Regions from separate parts of the Bradyrhizobium sp. 2TAF24 genome, predicted to be linked through region 3. Evidence: riboswitches for the same ligand, from Rfam matches in the RefSeq annotation. Region 3 holds a riboswitch; each other region holds the start of a gene.
The links. A riboswitch is a leader RNA that binds a small molecule or an ion and turns the genes downstream of it on or off. The one in region 3 is predicted to bind cobalamin.
Positions count from the first base shown of each region.

Region 1 (5,318 bases), on a different contig from region 3:
AACCTGTCACGCGCGCTCGGTCGCGGTCGCGGTATTTCCGGAGCTATGCCTGTCGGGCTATTCCATCGAGGACCTGCTCAAGCAGGTGCCGCTGCTGGACGCGGTCGAGCGGGCGGTCGCAGACATTGTGCGGGCATCGACGGAACTCATGACCGTTGTGGTGGTCGGCGCGCCGCTGCGGTTCGGCGCGCGAATCTACAACTGCGCCGTGGTGATACACCGCGGACGGATTCTCGGCGTGGTGCCGAAGACCTACCTGCCGACCTATCGCGAATTCTACGAGGGTCGCCATTTCGCGTCCGGTGCGGGCATGACGGGGCTCGAGATCGCGATCGCCGGTATGGTTGCGCCCTTCGGCGTCGACCTGCTGTTTGCGGCCGACGACGTCCCCGGGCTCACGGTCGGCATCGAGATCTGCGAGGACATGTGGGTGCCGGCGACGCCGGGGGCGGAATTGGCGCTGGCGGGAGCGAGCGTCCTGCTCAACCTCTCGGGCAGCCCGATCACCATCGGCCGGGCGCGGTCGCGCGCGCTGCTGTGCCAGTCGTTCTCGGCACGCTGCCTCGCCGCCTATGTCTATGCCGCCGCCGGCGCCGGCGAATCCACGACGGACCTCGCCTGGGATGGGCAGACGTCGATCTTCGAGAACGGCGTCCTGCTGGCCGAAGGCGAACGATTCGCTCAGGAAGGGCAGATCACGCTCGCCGATGTCGACCTCGACCTGCTGCGCCAGGAGCGGCTGCTGATGGGCACCTTCGACGACAACGCCCGTCAGCGCGACGGGCGTGGCCAGAGCTGGCGACGGATCGCGTTCACGCTGCAGCCGCCCATGGCGGATGTCGGCTTTCTCAGGACGATCGAGCGCTTTCCGTTCGTGCCGAGCGATGAAGCGCGGCTCGAGCAGGACTGCTATGAAGCCTACAACATCCAGGTGGCAGGCCTTGTGCAGCGGATGCGGTCGACCAGCACCAAGCGGGTGGTGATCGGGGTGTCGGGCGGACTGGATTCGACCCATGCACTGATTGTCGCCGCCAAGGCCGTCGATCTGCTCGGCCTGCCACGGACCAACGTGCTCGCCTATACGATGCCGGGCTTCGCGACCGGCGACCAGAGCAAGACATTCGCCTGGGACCTGATGCGCGCGCTCGGCGTCAGCGCCTCCGAGCTCGACATCCGGGCGACGGCGACACTGATGCTGAAAGAGATCGCGCATCCGTTCGGCCGTGGCGAACCCGTCTATGACATTACCTTTGAGAACGTGCAGGCCGGATTGCGCACAGACTATCTGTTCCGCCTGGCCAACCATCATCATGGCATCGTCATCGGCACCGGTGATCTGTCGGAGCTCGCGCTCGGCTGGTGTACCTATGGCGTCGGCGATCAGATGTCGCATTACAACGTCAACTCCGGCATTCCGAAGACGCTGATCCAGCACCTGATCCGCTGGGTCGTCGCCTCGCGACAGTTTCCGGACGAGGTCGGCAAGACGTTGACGGCGATCGTGGCGGCGGAAATCTCGCCGGAGCTCGTGCCGGTCGGGGCCGGCGAGAAGCCGCAGAGCACGGAGGCCGCGATCGGCCCCTATGCCCTGCAGGATTTCAATCTGTTCTACACACTAAGCTATGGCTTCCGCCCGTCGAAGATCGCCTTCCTGGCGCTGCGGGCCTGGCAGGAGGTCGGGGCGGGCGCGTGGCCGCCGGGCTTTCCGGCGCCGATGCGGCGGGCTTATGACCTCGGCGAAATTCGCCATTGGCTCGAGGTGTTCGTGCGGCGCTTCTTCGCCTTCAGCCAGTTCAAGCGCTCGGCGATGCCGAACGGTCCCAAGGTGTCCGCGGGGGGCGCGTTGTCGCCGCGCGGCGACTGGCGCGCGCCGTCGGACGGAAATGCCGCGGTGTGGCTCGACGATCTCGACCGCAACGTGCCGCGCGAGGTGATCAAAGCGCCCTGACGCGACGGGCCTGATGGGCGCCGTCGGTGCCGGACGAGCCGGGCGGCACGCTATATGTATCCGCCGCTATTTGCCGCCGTCCCATCATCTTGCGGGCCCGATGGCTTGACAAGTCGCGGGCTTGGGCAAATGGTACCGCCGTTGGTTCCTGTCCCAGACAGGCGAAGAGGGAATGCGATCGGGCTCGTGCCATCAGGCAGGGCCCGAAGTGCAGCCGCCCCCGCGACCGTGACCGGAGAGATGCCCACAGGCCACTGACCCGACCGGGTCGGGAAGGCGGGATCGAAGGGAAAACCCCGCTCCGCAAGCCGGGAGACCTGCCAACGCAGTGCTTGAAACCGGCGGACGGGGTGTTCCGCGACGGGGGAGCGAACCTTGCAATCATCGGTTCGCGCGCCTCATCGCCTCCCACCGAAACTTCCAAGAGGGCGATGACCATCACGCTTCATGTCTGTGTCACCTGCCATGCCGGCGAGATGCCGGGCACCGGCGGGATCGCACGTGATCGGCGCACGGTCCTCGGAATGTGGCGTGCCGCGACCGCCTCGCGGGCCGTCTCATGAGCGCCGTCGCGATCAAGGGCTGGTGCCCCGGCGCGCTGCGGCCGATGCAGTCCGGGGATGGGCTGGTGGTCCGGATACGGCCACGGGGCGGCCGAATCGATGCACGGCAGGCGGCGGGCGTCGCGGCGCTCGCGGAACGGTATGGCAACGGCCTGATCGACCTGACCGGCCGGGCCAACCTTCAGATCAGGGGCGTCAGCGACGCCAGCCACACGCCGCTGATCGACGGACTGGCGCGGCTTGGGCTGCTCGATTCAGATGGCGCGGCCGAGGCGCGGCGCAACATCCTGGTAACGCCATTCTGGGGGGCAGGCGATGATGTCACCGCGCTCGCGGCGGAACTCGAAGGCGCGCTTGCGGTTGGTCCCGCCGGCCTTCCGACCAAGTTCGGCTTTGCCGTTGATTGCGGTGAGGAGCGGGTGCTGACCGGCGCGTCCGCCGATATTCGGATCGAACGCGACATCGCCGGCGGGCTGATCGTGCGGGCCGATGGCGTCGAGCGAGGCTGCGCTGTGACACGGGCAGAGGCGGTGCCCGCCGCGCTGGCCCTTGCCGAGTGGTTCGTGACGTCGGCAGGCGCTGCGAACGGACGCCGGCGGATGGCCGCGCATCTCGGCGCCGGCGCGCGCCTGCCGGAAGCTTTTCGTGCGGATGTCAGGCTTTCGCGCGCCCGCGCCGTGCCGCATCCCGCCTGCTATCCGCTTGGCGTGATGATCGGCGTGGCGTTCGGGCAGCTCACCCACGCCGCGCTTGCAGATCTTGCCGGGCGGGTGCAGGGCCTGCGCTTGACGCCATGGCGCATGATCCTGGCCGAGGGACTTCAGGAGATGCCGCGCGACGACAACGTCTTCATCACGCGCGCCGACGATCCGCGGCTGCGTGTCGTCGCCTGCAGCGGCGCGCCGGCCTGTAGCGAGGCGTTGGCCGATACACGGACGCTGGTGGCTGCGCTTGCACCGTATCTTGCAGCCGATTCCCGGCTTCACGTTTCAGGGTGCGCCAAGGGCTGTGCCCAATCCGGGCCTGCATCGATCACGCTGGTCGCGACCCCCAATGGGTTCGATCTCATTCGCGACGGCTCGACGCGGGATGCGCCTGTCCGGCATGGACTGAGCAAGGCAGATCTGGTCGCAGATCCCGCGATTCTGGTGGGAGGGCGCTGATGCCGCATGTCTACGAAACCGATGGCGCGGCGATCTATCGTCAATCCTTCTCGATCATCCGGGCGGAGGCCGACCTCGCGCGCTTTTCGGCCGACGAGGAACCGGTGGTGGTGCGCATGATCCATGCCGCGGGGATGGTGGGGCTCGAGCGCCATGTGCGCTTCACGCCGGGCATGGCGAGTGCCGCGCGCGCCGCCTTGCAGAACGGCGCGCCCATTCTCTGCGATGCGCGCATGGTCTCGGAAGGAATCACGCGTGCACGGCTGCCGGCCGGCAACGCCGTCATCTGCACGCTCGGTGATCCGGCAGTGCCGGGCCTTGCAAAGGCGATGCACAACACCCGCTCCGCGGCCGCGCTGGAGTTGTGGCGGCCGCATCTCGACGGCGCGATCGTCGCCATCGGCAACGCGCCGACCGCGTTGTTTCACCTTCTCAACATGCTGGATGATCGCGGTTGTCCACGACCGGCGGCGATCATCGGCTGCCCGGTCGGCTTTGTCGGTGCCGCCGAATCCAAGGCGGCGCTGATGGCCGGTCCACCCACGCCGGCCCTCACGGTGGAAGGGCGCCTGGGAGGCTCGGCGATCACCGTTGCCGCGGTCAACGCGTTGGCGAGCCGGAGCGAATAACCATGGGACGTATCATTTGCTGCGGCCTCGGGCCGGGCGATCCCGATCTGATGAGCGTGCGCGCCGACCGCGAGATCCGCGCGGCGCGACATGTCGCCTACTTCCGCAAGAAGGGGCGTCCCGGCCAGGCCCGGCGCATCGTCGAGGGCATGCTGGCTGAGGATGTCAGCGAATATCCGATGGAATATCCTGTGACCACGGAGATCGCCTTCGACAGCCCGGACTATGTGCGTCTTCTGGCCGACTTCTACGATGCGTGGGCCGAGCGCCTGGCGCGGCTCGCGGAAACGACCGACGTGGTCGTGCTGTGCGAGGGCGATCCCTATTTCTACGGCTCCTTCATGCACCTGCACGCGCGCCTGCAGGGGCGGGCCGAGGTCGAGGTGATTGCGGGCATTCCCGGGATGGCCGGCTGCTGGAACGCCGTCGGCCAGCCGATCGCCCTCGGCGACGACGTGATGACCGTGCTGATGGGGACCTTGTCGGAGGACGAGCTCACGCGGCGTGCCGGGAATTCCGATGCGCTGGTGATCATGAAGACCGGGCGCAACCTGCACAAGGTTCGCCGCGCGCTCGCGGCTGCGGGCCGTCTTGCGGAAGCGTGGCTGATCGAGCGCGGCACCATGCCGGGCCAGCGTGTGATGCGCCTGAGCGATGTCGAGGAGCGTGATTGTCCCTATTTCGCGATCGTTCTCGTCCATGGGCGAGGGCGGGCCATGGAGACGGCGGAATGACCGGCTCGCTCAGCATCGCCGGACTTGGGCCCGGTGATCAGGCGCTGATCACGCCGGAGGTCTCCGCGGCGCTCGCGGCTGCGACCGACATTCTCGGCTATGCGCCTTACGTTGCGCGCGTGCCGCCACGTGAGGGGCTCGTGCTGCATCCGTCGGACAACCGCATGGAGCTGCAGCGTGCGACCGACGCCCTGCGGCTCGCGGCCGAGGGCCGCCATGTGGTCGTGGTGTCGTCAGGCGATCCCGGCGTGTTTGCGATGGCCTCCGCCGTGTTCGAGGCA
Region 1 covers NZ_JBFRFW010000019.1:8,605-13,922, forward strand. Annotated here, with positions in the region: gene AB4Z37_RS25970 (NAD(+) synthase) at 1-1,948, shown strand, start outside; cobalamin riboswitch at 2,074-2,287, shown strand; gene cobG (precorrin-3B synthase) at 2,508-3,674, shown strand; gene AB4Z37_RS25980 (precorrin-8X methylmutase) at 3,674-4,303, shown strand; gene AB4Z37_RS25985 (precorrin-2 C(20)-methyltransferase) at 4,306-5,037, shown strand; gene cobJ (precorrin-3B C(17)-methyltransferase) at 5,034-5,318, shown strand, end outside.
Region 1: it holds a riboswitch for cobalamin, as region 3 does, so the genes downstream of both, cobG (precorrin-3B synthase) here and AB4Z37_RS15950 (TonB-dependent siderophore receptor) in region 3, are expected to answer to the same signal.

Region 2 (5,318 bases), on a different contig from region 3:
CGCGCCGTTGGAGGGATAGGCGTTCGGCTGCATCGCATCGATCTCGATGCCGAGCAGGAGGCCTGACGGCAGCACACGGTTGGCGCCGGCCTGCACGCCGCCGACCATGCCGCCGAAGCCTTGCGTCGCCGCCGCGCCGTCTTCGATCGCTGCCCGGCCGCTGCCATGGCCGAAGCCGGCATGGGCGCCGACATACGCCCCGTTCCAGTCGAATGGGGGTGGCGCGACCTGGGATGCCTGTGCGGAGTCCGCCGCCCGGGCCGGTCCTGCGCCGGCCAGCGACACCACAGCCAAACCGCCCAGCAGGGCCTGCCATCGCATTGAAACGTCCACCTGATGTCCTCTGAGAGATGCAATTAAGAATTACTTGCAACTGAATTCAACACATCGGTGGGAGCTTGGCAAGTTACTTGCGAATAATTCGCAGAAGGCACGCAAGTGCGCCCGCGGACCGGTGTCGGATCCGCGAGCGGCTGGACGATCGGGAGGGAAGCCGGGCGGGGCGCGCGGCCGGCCGTCAGGTCACGAAGTACCAGAGCGACAGTGTAAGGCCGCTGACGATGACGGCGCCGCGCACCACGGCTTCGGGCACGCGGCGGGCGACCACGACCCCGCTCCAGCCGCCGACGATGCTGGCGACCGCGATCAGCAGGCTGAGCTTCAGATCGACGATGCCCGACATCAGGAACACGACAGCCGCGACCGCCTGCAGCACGATCGACAGCAGGTTCTTCGCCGCGTTCACCGCGTGATAGTCGCTGTCGCGCGACAGCGACAGCGAGGCCAGCATCATCACGCCCATGCCCGCGCCGAAATAGCCGCCATAGATCGAGACCAGGCCCTGCGCCGGCAAGGCGAGGTCGGTTTGTGTGGCGTTCGCCTTCAAGGCGGCGCGGGCCTGCACCACCTTCTGCAGCTGCCGTGCGCCGGCGAACAGCAGCGTCGCGAACAGCAGCAGCCAGGGCACCAGCGCGCGGAAGGTGCGGTCGCCGGACCACAGCAGCAGCGCCGCGCCGATGCCGCCGCCGAGCATGGAGATCACGCACAGCGGCAGTAGTTTGCGGAACGCGGCCGCGATCTCGCGGCGATACGCGACGGCCGAGGCCACCGAGCCGAGCACCACCGCGGTTGCGCTGGTGGCGTTCGCTGCTACCGGCGGGACGCCGACCGCAAGCAGGGCGGAGAACGTGAAAATGGTGCCGCCGCCGGCGATCGCGTTCAGCACGCCGGCGGCAAATCCCGCGGTCGTGAGCAGGGTGATTTCGGAAAACGTCATGTCGGCCTCCGCCGGTGTTGGACCACGGCGGGCAGGAGGGCTCTAGAACGAAAGTGATCGCTCAGTTCGGCGCGTGCGCGGCGCGGAACTGGCCCGGCGTGGCGCCGAAATAGCGCAGGAACAGGCGGCCGAAATGGCTCTGGTCGCTGAAGCCGGTGGCGTAGGCGGTGTCCGAGATGCTTTCGCGCCGGCGCAGCATGTCGCGTCCGCGATTCAGCCGCTCATTGATCCTGTAGGCGTGGGGCGTCATGCCGGCATGCCGCGCGAAGGCGCGGATGAAGCCCTCGCGGCTGCACGACAGCGCGCGGGCCGCCTCGGTGATGCTGGCGTAGCGCGTGGCGGCATCCAGCAGTTCGGAATCGACGCCGGTGCGGGCGCGCGGCCCGTGCCAGCGCGGCGGCGGCGCGCCGTCGCGCACCCATCCCACGATCATGTCGCCGACGTCGTCGGGTTGCGCCTGCAACAGGCTCGGCTCGTCGGCGACGAGGTAGTCGCTCGCGAGCAACAGCTGCCGCGTGGCGTCGGGCAGGCTTTCGGCCTTGAGGAAAAACTCGGTGGAGCGCAGCTCGCCGCGCAGCGATGGCAGCGCGCGGTGCGCGCGCCGCTGCGGCACCAGCAGCATCTGCCCAGGGGCGAGCTGCAACGGATGACGGCCGACGCGGAAGTCGCGATGCCCGTTCCACACCACCGACACCTGCACCTCGTCGTGATAATGCAGCTCCAGCCCGTCGGGCCGGCGGCCGATCCAGTCGGCGCCTTCGAGCAGCCAGCGATGACCGACATAGTCGTAGCGAAGATTGTTCGGCATGGTCGAAGCGGTGGTGATTGTGGTCCGCGAGCGGCGTGGAAGAGCGCTTTATCGCATGCCGCGCGGCTTTTGAAGCGGTCGGTTCTTGAGAACATGCCAGCGCCGCCTATCTTGCATGCGGGGAACCGTTTTTCAGTTGGGGAAATATCATGCCGTCACGTGCGCGCGTCGATGAGTTCATTGCAGTGGTCGAAAGCGGCGATCACGCCGGCGCCATCGAGCGCTACTATACCGAAGATGCCAGCATGCAGGAGAATGCCGCTCCGCCGCGTGTCGGGCGCGATGTCCTGGTCGAACGCGAGCGCGGGGTGCTGGCGCGCATGCGCCATATTGATTCGAAGGCGATGGCGTCCGTGGTCGAGGGCGACCGCGTGGCGATCCACTGGGTGTTCGAGCTGACCGACCATGACGGCCATGTCCGCCGGGTGGACGAAGTCGCCCTGCAGGAATGGCGCGGCGATCGCATCTTCCGCGAACGTTTCTTCTACAACCCGGAGCCGCCGAAAGCGTAAGGCGCGGCGATCGCCCGCCCGCTCGGCGCGGGTTGCGGGGCCGGCGGGGCACGGACCATCCCCGCTATTCTGCGGTTTGCAAAAAACCTCCCAGCTCTATTGACCCGAATCGAGTCTTCATACCAGATGTAGTGGTCACGGTTCTTTCGGGATCACAATCTTCGGAAGCTAAGAGGGAAACCGGTGCGCGCCGATCAGGGATCTGGTCGGCGCAAGGCCGGTGCTGCCCCCGCAACTGTAACGGCGAGTCTCGGTCCCACCAGCCACTGGATGCTTCCGCGAGGGAGTTCCGGGAAGGCGGACCGAAGCGATGACCCGAAGCCAGGAGACCTGCCTGTGACAGTGAACAACGTCCACGGGCGGGGTGTCCCGGTGGCCGCTCGCTGACGGCTGGCCGCAAGGTCCGCCGCCCTGACGCAGCGTCCCCTCGGCCCAAGCCCCAAGATCGAAACAAGATCGAAAAAGGGGTTGCCGAATGTCCTTGTCTGCCGAAGCCATTACCAATGGTCATCTGCCGTCGCTGCCGGTGCCGCGCGCAGCCGGCGTGTCGCCGTCCGCGCCGGCCTTCCATGTCATCCGCCGCAACGGCAGTGTCAGCCCGTTCGAGGCCGGCAAGATCGCCGTGGCCATGACCAAGGCGTTCCTCGCGGTCGAGGGCCATGCCGCCGCGGCGTCGCGCCGGGTGCATGAGATCGTCGAGGAGCTGACCGCGCAGGTCGTCTCCGCGCTGACGCGCCGCGTCGATTCGCAGCGCGCGCTCCACATCGAGGACATCCAGGACCAGGTTGAGCTGTCGCTGATGCGCGGCGGCCACCACAAGGCGGCGCGCGCCTATGTGCTCTATCGCGAGGAGCGCGCGAAGGCGCGCCGCGACGCCGGCGTGACCGAGACCGCGCCCGCCGCGCCGGCGCTGCGCGTCAAGGGCCGTGACGGCGCGCTGCGTCCGCTCGACGAGGCGCGGCTGGAGCGCGTGCTGACGGAGGCTTGCGACGGCCTCGACGGCGTCGCGACAGTGCCGGTGCTGAGCGAGGCGCGCCGCAACCTCTATGACGGCATGACCGCGGAGGAGCTGGCGCAGGCCCAGGTGATGGCCGCGCGCACCCTGATCGAGCAGGAGCCGAACTACGCCTATGTCAGCGCGCGGCTGCTGCTGGACGCGCTGCGCCGCGAGGCGCTGAGCTTCGTGTTCAAGCGCGACCAGCAGGCGAGCCAGGCCGACATGGCCGGCCTCTACGCCGACTATTTCAAGGCCTACATCGACACCGGCATCAGCCACGAGCTGCTCGACCCCGAGCTGCGCCGCTTCGATCTCGGCCGCCTTGCGGCGGCGCTGAGGCCCGAGCGTGACCACCAGTTCCAGTTCCTGGGCCTTCAGACGCTGTACGACCGCTACTTTCTGCATGCCGGCGGCACCCGCTTCGAGCTGCCGCAGGCGTTCTTCATGCGCGTCGCCATGGGCGTCGCGGTGCGCGAGATCGACCGCGAGGCGCGCGCCATCGAATTCTACGATCTGTTGTCGTCGTTCGACTTCATGGCCTCGACCCCGACGCTGTTCAATGCCGGCACGCTGCGGCCGCAGCTGTCGTCGTGCTTCCTCACCACGGTGGCTGATGACCTCGACGGCATCTTCAAGTCGATCAAGGACAATGCGCTGCTGGCGAAATATTCCGGCGGCCTCGGCAACGACTGGACGCGGGTGCGCGGCCTCGGCGCCCACATCAAGGGCACCAATGGCGAGAGCCAGGGCGTGGTGCCATTCTTGAAGGTCGCTAACGACACCGCGATCGCGGTCAACCAGGGCGGCAAGCGCAAGGGCGCGGTGTGCGCCTATCTCGAAACCTGGCATGTCGACATCGAGGAATTCCTCGACCTGCGCAAGAACACCGGCGACGACCGCCGCCGCACCCATGACATGAACACCGCCAACTGGGTGCCTGATCTGTTCATGCAGCGTGTCGCGAGCGATGGTCCGTGGACACTGTTCTCGCCCGACGAAACGCCAGACCTGCACGATCTCTATGGCCCGGCGTTCGCCGTGGCTTACGAGGCTTATGAGGCCAAGGCCGCGCGCGGCGAGATGCGCGTGTCCAAGACCCTGCGCGCGGTCGACCTGTGGCGGCGCATGCTGACCATGCTGTTCGAGACCGGCCATCCCTGGATCACCTTCAAGGATCCCTGCAACATCCGCTCGCCGCAGAACCACATCGGCGTCGTGCATTCCTCGAACCTGTGCACCGAGATCACCCTCAACACCTCGGATACCGAGGTCGCGGTGTGCAACCTTGGCTCGGTCAACCTCGCCGCTCACGTCACCGCGCAGGGCCTCGACCAGGCCAAGCTCGCCCGCACGGTGAAGACCGCGGTGCGCATGCTCGACAACGTCATCGACGTCAATTTCTACACCATCCCGGAAGCGCGCCGCTCCAACCTGCAGCACCGCCCGGTCGGCCTCGGCCTGATGGGCTTCCATGACGCGCTGCAGACCCTGCGGCTGGCCTACGCCTCCGACGAGGCCGTGGCGTTCGCCGACACCAGCATGGAGGCGCTGAGCTTCCATGCCATCTCGGCATCGGCCGATCTTGCTGCCGAGCGTGGCCGCTACGCTTCGTTCGACGGCTCGCTTTGGAGCCGCGGCATCCTGCCGGTCGATTCGATCTCGCATCTGTCGGCGGCGCGCGGCGGCGTCGCCCTCGACCAGTCGACGACCCTCGACTGGGAGCCG
Region 2 covers NZ_JBFRFW010000005.1:151,695-157,012, forward strand. Annotated here, with positions in the region: gene AB4Z37_RS10235 (carbohydrate porin) at 1-321, opposite strand, end outside; gene AB4Z37_RS10240 (sulfite exporter TauE/SafE family protein) at 518-1,276, opposite strand; gene AB4Z37_RS10245 (helix-turn-helix domain-containing protein) at 1,338-2,084, opposite strand; gene AB4Z37_RS10250 (nuclear transport factor 2 family protein) at 2,234-2,596, shown strand; cobalamin riboswitch at 2,718-2,949, shown strand; gene AB4Z37_RS10255 (ribonucleoside-diphosphate reductase subunit alpha) at 3,072-5,318, shown strand, end outside.
Region 2: it holds a riboswitch for cobalamin, as region 3 does, so the genes downstream of both, AB4Z37_RS10255 (ribonucleoside-diphosphate reductase subunit alpha) here and AB4Z37_RS15950 (TonB-dependent siderophore receptor) in region 3, are expected to answer to the same signal.

Region 3 (5,318 bases):
TCGGTCTTGAGGCCGTACTGGCGGAAGCAATCCGCCGCATAGTCGTTCGGCGCCTCCAGCACCACATAGACACCCCAGCGCAGGTCACGGAACACCGGACGGCCGTCGCGCTCCACTGACGACACCACCTCGACCACACCAGCGCGTTCGAGCACGCCGCCGGCATCCCGCGGCCGCAGCACATGCGGCAGGTCGTCGACGCCGCAGGGCGGAAACGCAAGGCCTGCGGACGGCACGTCGAGGCCGGTAGCGTTGGCGATCGCCGCCATCTCGATGGCGGATTTGGTGCCGTCGAGGAAGGAATTGAACATCTGCGGGTTCATGCCCGCCGACTGCGCCTCGGCGGCGCTGAGGCCGTAATGCTTCCACACCTCGGCCGGCGTGACGTCGTGATAGAGCGGCAGGTACTTGGTGCCCTTGCCGGCGGCGACGACACGGAAGCCGGTGGCGCGCGCCCAGTCGACGAGCTCGGCGGTGAGCGCCGGCTGGTCGCCATAGGCCAATGAATAGACCACGCCCGCGCGGCGCGCCTCCTCCGCCAACAGCGGACCCGCAAGCACGTCGGCTTCGACATTGACCATCACGATATGCTTGCCGGCGGCGATCGCCGCACGCGCATGGCGGATGCCGACGGCGGGATTGCCGGTCGCCTCGATCACCACCTCGACAGCGGCATCGCCGATCGCCGCAAGACCGTCTTTCGTGAACGACGTCGCGGCGATCCGTGCCGCATCCCAGCCGACCGTGCGGCAGGCATCGCGCGCCCGCTCCGGATCGAGGTCGACGATGACGGCGACCTCGAGGCCCGCCGTGTGCGGCACCTGGGCGAGGAACATCGAGCCGAACTTGCCGGCGCCGATCAGCGCAACGCGAACCGGGCGGCCGGCGGACAGGCGCTTGTGCAGCAGATGATGGAGATTCATGAAGCGTCGTCTTTATGATGGTCAGGCCGGCGCAGGCGGCACGAGGATGGGCTGTCGCACGCGCGCCCATCGAACTGGCCCGCGAACCATAGGCGCACGCCTTCGCGAGTCAACCTGCGCAGGACCTCCCGCGTGAGCTGGACAACTCCGGCGCATGGCGGCGCGCGGCCGCGGACGACGACGCCACGCGACGGCGCCGAGGCCATCGCTGCCGCGCAGGGCGCACCGGCCGCCTGCCGTCACCGCCGCGACGGTGAGACCTATTGCCACAGCAAAGCATGTGCATCGACAATCGAGTCGATTGACGCCCACCGAACCACTGCCTATCGTCGCGGCGACGGTTCCTTCCGAGGATCAAAAGGGAATGCGGTGCAGGTTCGCCTCAAGCCGCAGCTGTCCCCGCAACTGTAAGCGGCGAGCCGATCGTCAGCACGCAGCCCGTAATCACGGGCGGTGATGCTCAAAGCCACTGGGCTGCTTCGCCCGGGAAGGTGACGATCAGCGACGACCCGCGAGCCAGGAGACCTGCCGTCAGCCGTGGTCACACGCGAGCACATCGGGCGGGGCGTCCTGGTGGAAGCCGATCCGTCGCCGTAGGGCGACCGGGGCGGCTTGCGTTCGCGGTGACGTGCCACGCTCACCGCGAGTCCCCGACTCATGATCTTCCCTTCCATGACAGCGCCGTCGCACGGCGCCGATCTCCCTTATCCAAGACATTCGGCAGCGATGTCGGCTGCGCGCACGTCGCCGGCCTCGCCCCATTGCGTGCCTCACCAGGCGTATGTAACGTTATAACATAACATACACTACATCGCCGCCACTGATCCTCACGCGAGTCATCAAACCCAATGTCTGTCCGTCCGATCGCAGCGCCGCGCCGCCGCGCCGCCCTGCTCTGCTCCATCGCCCTGTCGTCACTGCTGCTGCCCGCCGAAGTCTCCGCCCAGGGCGCGACCCAACCCGGCCGGCTCGACACCATCGAAGTGTCACCCCCGGCACAGGCAAAACCGAAACGCGCCGCCAGCAGGCGCGCCGAACGCGCGACGCGCACCCGACCGAGGCCTGCCGCAACCGCCGCGACGTCAGCGGGCAACGCACCTGCGTCATCCGCACCGCCCGCGACCGCGCTGCACCTCACTGCACCCGCAGCGAGCGGCAGCCGCCTCGGCCTCACCCCGCTGCAGACGCCTGCCAGCGTCGAGGTGATCAGCGCCGACACCATCGCCGCGCGCGGCCAGCACAGCGTGCTCGACGCCGTGACCCAGAACGCGGCGGGCTTCACCGCCACCCCGGCACCGGGCAATGGCGGGCTGTCGTTTGCGACCCGCGGCTTCGCCGGCAGCAACTCGGTGATGACGCTGTATGACGGCACCCGCTTCTATGTCGGCGCCGGCACCGTCACCTTCCCGTTCGACACCTGGACGGCGCAGCAGATCGAGGTGATGCGCGGCCCGGCCTCGGTGATGTACGGCGAAGGCGCGATCGGCGGCATCGTCAATGTCGTGCCGAAAAAGCCGATCACCACCGCGCACAACGAGGCCGAGGTCTCGCTCGACACCAACATGACGCGGCGGCTTGCGGTCGACAGCGGCGGCCCGATCAATCCCAATGTCTCCTACCGCGTCGCCGCCACCGGCAATATGTCCGACGGCTATGTCGACCGCGACAGGACCTCGAATGTCGCGGTCTCCGCCGCGGTGCGGGTGCAGGCGGCCGACAACCTCGCCTTCACGCTATCGAACGACTATGGCGACCGCAGCCCGTCGCGCTATTTCGGCACCCCGCTGATCAACGGCACGCTCGACACCGCGCTGCGCTATCAGAACTACAACACATGGGACAGCCAGATCCGCTACAAGGACAACTGGACCCAGTTCAAGACCGAATGGGACGTCGCCGACGGCGTCTCGGTGCGCAACACCACCTACTATCTCACCAGCAACCGGCACTGGCGCGACATCGAGGCCTATACGTTCAGCCCGGCGACCGGCCTCATCGGCCGCAACAGCTATATCGAGATCTTCCACGACCAGACCCAGCTCGGCACCCGCACCGACGTGACGCTGCGCGGCCACATCTTCGGCTTCAGGAACGAGTTCGTCGCCGGCTTCGACGTCAACCAGATCACCTTCGCCCACGTCAACAACTCGCCCTACAACGGTCAGACCTACGTTCCGCTCCTCAACTTCGATCCCGGCCTGTTCTCGGCGACCACCAGCCCGACGACGCCGGGCTACCATTCCCTGACCAACCAGTACGCGCTGTTCGCCGAGGATCGCCTGATGCTCACCGAGCAGCTCGCGCTGGTCAGCGGCGTGCGCTTCGACCGGCCGACCGTCAACCGCACCGACGACCGCATCCCCGCCAACAGCTTCGAAACCTCGCTGTCAGGCACGAGCTGGCGCGCCGGCCTCGTCTACACCCCGATCGAGAACCTGGCGTTCTATGGTCAGTACGCCACCGCCGTCGACCCGGTCGGCAACCTGATCACACTCAACACCAGCCAGAAGAACTTCCAGCTCGCCACCGGCCGGCAGGTCGAGGTCGGCGTCAAGCAGTCGTTCTGGGGCGGCCGCGGCGAGTGGACGCTCGCCGCCTACGACATCGTCAAGAACAACCTGTTGATTCCGGATTCGACCAATCTGGCGGGCCCGTCGCTGCAGGTCGGCCAGCAGTCGTCGCGCGGCATCGAGGCGAGCCTCGGCCTCACGCTCAACGACGCCTGGCGGGTCGACGGCAATGTCGCGCTGCTGCGCGCCAAGTACGACAACTTCTCCGCCGTCGTCGGCGGCAAGCTGGTCAACTATGCCGGCAATGTGCCGTTCAACGTGCCCCAGCAGGTCGGCAATGCCTGGGTGACCTGGAATTTCGCGCCGAACTGGTCGGCCAACGCCGGCGTGCAGGTGGTCGGGTCGATGTACACCGACGCCGGCAACACGCTGCAGCGGCCGTCCTACGCACTGGTCAACGCCGGCCTGCGCTGGCAGCCGGACGCACAGACCACCGTGGCGCTGCGCGTCTATAACCTGTTCGACAAGGTCTATGCCGTGTCGGCGCCTTACAGCGGCCAGTGGCTGCTGGGCATGCCGCGCACGGCGGAACTGTCGGTCAACGTCAAGTTCTGACGATGAACCTGCGGATCGTGCGACGGGCCAAACGCTGGCTCTATATCATCCACCGCTGGATCGGCATTGCCACATGCCTGCTGTTCGCCATGTGGTTCGTGTCCGGCGTGGTGATGATGTATGTCGCGTTTCCGCAGCTTAGTGACACCGAGCGATGGGCGGCACTGCCGCCCGTCGCCTGGGACAAGGTGGCTGTGACGCCGGACCGCGCTTTGGCGCTCACCGGTGCGACCACCTATCCGCGCGAGCTGCGCCTCGCGATGCTGGATACGACGCCGGTGTACCGGATCACGACCTGGGACGGACGCCGCGCCGTCATCGCCGCGACCGATGGCCACGCGATCGACGCCATCACCGCCGATCAGGCACTGGCGATCTCAGCGCATCACCCTGCGTCCACACGTCCGGAGCTGCTCGACACGGTGACGCGCGACCAGTGGAGCGTCACCGCGCGCTATGATCCGCTGCGGCCGCTGTTCCTGGTGGGGCTCGGCGATGCCGCCGGCACCGAGCTCTATGTCTCCAGCCGCAGCGGCGAGATCGCGCTCGACACCACGCGTCATGAGCGCATCTGGAACTGGCTGGGCTCGATCCCGCACTGGATATATCCCACGGTGTTGCGCAAGGACGGCGCGGCCTGGCGGCAGGTGGTGCTGTGGATCTCTGGCTTCTGCATCGTCGTCGCCACGACCGGGTTCTGGATCGGCGTGCTGCGATTGCGGCTGCGCCAACGCTACGCCCGCGGGCGCATGACGCCGTATCGCGGCTGGATGGCCTGGCATCACCTCGCCGGCCTTGTCGGCGGGGTGTTTGTTGTCACCTGGATGGTGAGCGGCTGGCTGTCGCTCAATCCGCTGGAGCTGTTCGCCGGCCGCGGCATCGGCCGCGACATGGCGGTGCGCTATATGGGGCAGGATCAGCCGCGGATCGCGGACATCGTGGCGCGGCCGCAGGCCGGCGCGGTCGAGGCGCGCTTCGTCTGGCTCGGCGGTCGGCCGCTGATGCTGCTCGCGGACCGCAGCGGCCACATCACGCCAGCGGATCCTGCGACGGGCGCGCCGCTGGCGCTGGCGGAGACCGACATCGTCGCTGCCGCGCGCCGCCTGCTGCCGGACGCGATGATCACGCTGCGGCAGCGCCTGACACAGGCGGACTGGTATTGGTATTCGCATCACCAGGAGCGCACGCTGCCGGTGCTGCGCATCGGCTTCGACGACGCCGCGCACAGCTGGTTTCACATCGCGCCGGCGACCGGCGACCTCCTCGGCCG
Region 3 covers NZ_JBFRFW010000009.1:153,559-158,876, reverse strand. Annotated here, with positions in the region: gene AB4Z37_RS15955 (NAD(P)H-dependent oxidoreductase) at 1-923, opposite strand, end outside; cobalamin riboswitch at 1,246-1,470, shown strand; gene AB4Z37_RS15950 (TonB-dependent siderophore receptor) at 1,772-4,048, shown strand; gene AB4Z37_RS15945 (PepSY domain-containing protein) at 4,051-5,318, shown strand, end outside.

Region 4 (5,318 bases), on a different contig from region 3:
AGCCCGGCCGTCACGCCGATGCCGGCAAACAATCTCAGCGTGGTCTTCCGGAAACGTTGAGCTAAAGCGTTTTCGAGCGAAGTGGGCACCGGTTCGCGCAAAGAAAACGCGTCAAAACAAAAAATGAGAGCGCGGCCAGCCGACAGACCATTGCATGTCATTCCGGGCCGGCGCGCGGCGACGGCCCCGGAATCTCGGCTGTCGATCTTGCGGAGCCTTCGAGATTCCGGATCGCCGCAAAGCGGCGTCCGGAATGACGGAGTGAACGCCGATGCGCCACATCACAGCGTGTTGACGCTACGCCGCGGTCTTGCCGTTCACCGCCAGCACGCCGCGGCGGATCTGGTCTTCCTCGATCGACTCGAACAGCGCCTTGAAGTTGCCTTCGCCGAAGCCGTCGTCGCCTTTGCGCTGGATGAACTCGAAAAAGATCGGGCCAATGGCGTTGGCGGAGAAGATCTGCAGCAGCACCTTGGTGTGGCCGCCATTCACGACACCTTCGCCGTCGATCAGGATACCGTTCTTCTGCAGCCGCGCCACGTCCTCACCGTGCCCGGGCAGCCGGCGGTCGACCCGCTCGAAATAGGTCTCGGGCGGCGACGGCATGAACGGCAGGCCATCCGCGCGCAACGCTTCGATGGCGCGATAGATGTCCTTCACGCCACAGGCGATGTGCTGGATGCCCTCGCCGCGGTAGATGTGGAGATACTCCTCGATCTGCCCGGCATCGCCGGCGTCTTCGTTGATCGGAATTCGGATCTTGCCGTCGGGACTGGTCAGCGCCCGCGAGAACAGGCCCGATGCGCGGCCCTCGATGTCGAAGAAGCGGATCTGGCGGAAGTTGAACAGACGGCTGTAGAAGCCGGTCCACACATCCATGCGGCCGCGATGGACGTTGTGGGTGAGATGGTCGAGATAATAGAGGCCAACGCCTTCGGGCCGCGGATTGCGGCCATTGAGCCACTCGAACTCGGCGTCGTAGGCCGAACCCTTGGCGCCATACTGATCGACGAAATACAGCAGGCTGCCGCCGATCCCCTTGATCGCGGGAACGTCGAGGGTCTTCTGCGCGGACGGAATGTCCGCTGGTTCGGCGCCGAGCGAAATGGCGCGTTCATAGGCGCGACGCGCATCGACCACCCGGAACGCCATCGACGGCGCACACGGGCCATGGGCAGCGACGAAGCTGTGGCCGTGAGTGCCCGGCTGTTCGTTGACGAGATAGTTCACGTCGCCCTGGCGGTACACAGTGATCGCCTTGGTCTTATGCCGCGCCACCGCGGTGAACCCCATCAGGCGGAACAAGGCATGCAGTTGCTCCGGCTCCGGGTGGGCGTATTCGACGAACTCGAAGCCGTCGGTCCCCATCGGGTTGTGGTCGGAAATGGTGGCGGCTGGCGCATCGTGCGGAAACGGACCCATCGCGGCTCTCCCTGGACTTTGATGCCGACATTTTCATTCACATCGGACACAATGTTCATGCATAATGGGGCGCTTTCCGGCACGAACACGCACGATCTGTGCATCTAGGAGGCTTCTTCTGCATGACATCGATGGGAACCGTCGCGGTCGACGCCTTCGATCTGAAGATTCTCGCCGCCCTGCAGGATGACGGGCGCCTGACCAACCAGGAGCTGGCTGATATCGCCGGCCTGTCCGCCTCGCAGTGCTCGCGCCGCCGCAGCCGGCTCGAGGAGGATGGCATCATCCAGGGCTATCATGCCGACCTCGCCAATGAGGCGCTGGGCTTCAATGTCATCGCCCTGGTGCACATCACGCTCGCCACCCACTCGCCGAACAACGCCAAGCGCTTTCGTGACCTGGTGCTGCGGGTCGACGATATCCAGGAGGCCTTCGCCCTCACCGGCGACGCCGACTACATGCTCAAGATCGCACTGCGCGACCTCAAGAGCTTGTCTGACATCGTCAACAATGTGCTGATGCCGCACGACAGCGTCGCCCATGTGCGCTCGTCGATCGTGCTGGATTGCCTCAAGACCACGCGGAAGCTGCCGCTTGGCCGGCCGCGCCCCGCTGGCGGGCGTTAACGATTTGAGACGTCGGGCGTCGCCACGACTGAAAAGACGCCAACGCCATGTTGTGGTGCATGCGGCCGACATCACCAGATCAAGCATGGCCTGGTATCGCGCCCGGGTGATTCGGCCGATTCGCCCCTGTTTCGTTCCGCCGTTGTTCGAAACGTTAAAGGCGCTCATCGCGCTCGTTACATTTCAACACAAATGCCTTGTTCTGCACGAAGTCGCTGGCTGGCGACGACACCTGGCCGCTGCAGGTACACACCAAGCCCGGCCGCCTCTCGCGAAAATTAACGATTGCGACACGTCGCGCGATGAAGCGATCGCAATCTGTCCCGAAGCCGATCTTCATCTTGTAGCCATGCATTCGCCGGTCCCAAGATGAGGCGGGCGCGATCGACGATCACGGCGATTCGGCCGATTCGCCCTCGTTTCGTTCCGGCAGCGTTCGAAATGTTAACGGCACGAGCGCGGTTCGTTACATTTCGACACAAATGCCTTGTTCTGCGCGATGCCACTGATCGTGACGGCACCTGGCGGCGACAGGCGCACACAAGCCCGGCCATGTCTCGCGAAATTAACGATTGCAGCACGCCGCATAATGAAACGATCGTGATCGGTGCCGAAGCCCGATCTTCATCTTGTACCCGCGCATCCGCGCAATCCCCAGATGAGGCGGGCGCGATCGAGCGCCATGGCGATTCGGCCGATTCGGGCGTGTTTCGTTCCAATGTCGTTCCAAAGGTTAACCGCACCGCGCTGACACGTCGCGTTCTGAGACAAACGCGCAACACTTTCAGCCGCCCTGCCGCACCGCAGCCGGCGGCTATTGACGCCCGACACGGCCAAATCTTAACGTCTGGTTGACGGTTCCCATTTGGGATCAAAAGGGAATGCGGTGAGGATCCCCTCCGATGCCGCAGCTGCCCCCGCAACTGTAAGCGACGAGCCAGCCATCCGTTGCCACTGGGCCCTCGGACCCGGGAAGGCGATGGCGCAGCGATGACTCGCGAGCCAGGAGACCTGCCGTCAACGTGGTCACACGCGACGATGCCGGTCGGGGAGTACAGGCATTGGTTCCATGAGGGTGAACGCTCGCATGGGCCCCGGTTGCTGTGACGTGCCACTGCCGTCAACCGAGGGCTCCATGTCTGCTGTTTTCACTGCGTCAAAGTCGCGCCGCCGCCAGGCGGTGGTCACCTCCATCGCCGCACCACTGCTCTTCACCGCCATCTCCCAGGCCCGCGCTCAACCGGCGCCGACGGCGGCCCAGAATCTGCCCGAGATCGTCGTCAGCGCCACGCGGACGGAAACGCCGGCCGAGCAGATCGGCAATTCGGTGACGGTGATCTCCGGCAAGGACCTCGAGCGTGACCAGCGGCGCACGGTGCCTGACGCCCTCGCCACCGTGCCCGGGCTCAATGTGGTCCAGAGCGGCGGCCCCGGCGGCCTCACCGCCGTGTTCATCCGCGGCACCAACGCCAACCACACCAAGGTGCTGATCGACGGCATCGACGTCAGCAATCCCAGCGACGTCAACCGCGTGTTCGATCTCGGCCAGTTGCTCACCAGCGACATCGAACGCATCGAGGTGTTGCGGGGACCGCAGAGCGGCCTCTACGGCGCCGATGCGATCGGCGGCGTGATCTCCATCACCACCAGGAAGGGCGAAGGTCCGCCGCGGGCGACCGCCAGCATCGAGGGCGGCTCGTTCGGCACGTTCAACCAGGACGTCGGCCTCAGCGGATCACAGGACCGCATCAGCTACGCCTTCAATGTCTCACACTTCGCGTCATCCAACACGCCGGTCACGCCATCCGAGCTTCTGCCGCCGGGGCAGCGGGCGATCGGCAACTGGTATGACAACATGACATACTCCACGAAGCTCGGCGTCGACGTCACCGACGATTTCGCCCTCAACGTCACGGCCCGCTACACCGACGCGACGCTGCGCTTCACCGGCGACACCTTCAATCCCGTCACCTTCTCCAGCACACCGAGCCCGACCCAGAGCACGCAGCAGGTACGGCAGATCTTCACCCGCGCCGAGGGCGTATGGTCGCTGCTGGACGGCCGTTTCAAGAACTATTTCGGCGTGAACTACGCCAGCCACTGGAATTTCAATGCCGATCCGAGCGCGGGCAACTCCACCAACACCGGCGATCGCGTGAAATATGACTGGCGTGGCGTGCTGGCCCTGCTGCCGGCGCAGACCCTGGTGATCGGCGCAGAGCACGAGCGAGAGCAGCTCAACACTGCCACGGTATTCGCCGAGAACGTCAACAAAGGCGCCTATCTCGAGCTGCAATCTGAATTCTTCAAGCGGCTGTTCGTGGTGTCGAACATCCGCCTCGACGACAACGACCGCTTCGGCGACCACACCACCTGGCGCGTGGTGCCCGCCTACATCATTCCAGGCACCGAGACCAGGCTGAAGGCGAGCTATGGCACCGGCTTCAAGGCCCCGACCCTGAGCCAGCTCTATGTCGACTATCCGTCGTTCCTGTTCTTTGCCAATCCGAACCTCAAACCGGAGCAGAGCACCGGCTACGACGCCGGCTTCGAGCAACCGGTCGGCGACCGCTTCCGCTTCGGCGCCACCTACTTCCACAACGACATCACCGACCTGATCAACACCGTGTCGAACCCGGCGACCTTCAGCTCGACCTATGTCAATATCGGCGCGGCAGAAACCGAAGGCGTCGAGACGTTCGCGACCTGGACCGTCTCCGAGACCGTTCAGTTGCGCGGTGACTACACCTATACCCGCGCGATCGACAAGACGACCGGCCTCGAACTGCTGCGACGTCCGAAGAACAAGGCGAGCGTGACGGCGAACTGGTCGCCCTCTGCGGTGCTGTCGGTATCGGGAACCGTGCTCTATGTCGGCAGCTTCATCGACAGCAGCCGCGATTTCTCCATCCCGCGGATGACCGCACCGGGCTACACCGTCGTCAACCTCGCGGCCGACTACACCATCAACGACCAGATGAAACTGTTCGGGCGCATCGATAACCTGTTCAACCAGCGCTATCAGGACCCGACCGGATTCCTGCGGCCCGGCTTCGGGATCTTCGGTGGCGTTCGTGTCGCCAGCTATGGCGTAAGATAGCCTGGAAACCGGTGAAGCATCGTCGCGTGCTTGCACGCGACGATGCTTTGTGGTTCGGTGCCGCCGTCATCGCTGTCTTCCGCCACATGGCCGCTGATCAGGTCTGGAGCAAGATGACTGCCGATACGCCCGCGGCGCAAAACATCCTCAGTGCAAGCGACACATCCTCA
Region 4 covers NZ_JBFRFW010000002.1:105,975-111,292, forward strand. Annotated here, with positions in the region: gene AB4Z37_RS03730 (DUF938 domain-containing protein) at 1-60, shown strand, start outside; gene hppD (4-hydroxyphenylpyruvate dioxygenase) at 298-1,422, opposite strand; gene AB4Z37_RS03740 (Lrp/AsnC family transcriptional regulator) at 1,545-2,048, shown strand; gene AB4Z37_RS03745 (hypothetical protein) at 2,601-2,903, shown strand; cobalamin riboswitch at 2,887-3,081, shown strand; gene AB4Z37_RS03750 (TonB-dependent receptor plug domain-containing protein) at 3,184-5,148, shown strand; gene AB4Z37_RS03755 (hypothetical protein) at 5,175-5,318, shown strand, end outside.
Region 4: it holds a riboswitch for cobalamin, as region 3 does, so the genes downstream of both, AB4Z37_RS03750 (TonB-dependent receptor plug domain-containing protein) here and AB4Z37_RS15950 (TonB-dependent siderophore receptor) in region 3, are expected to answer to the same signal.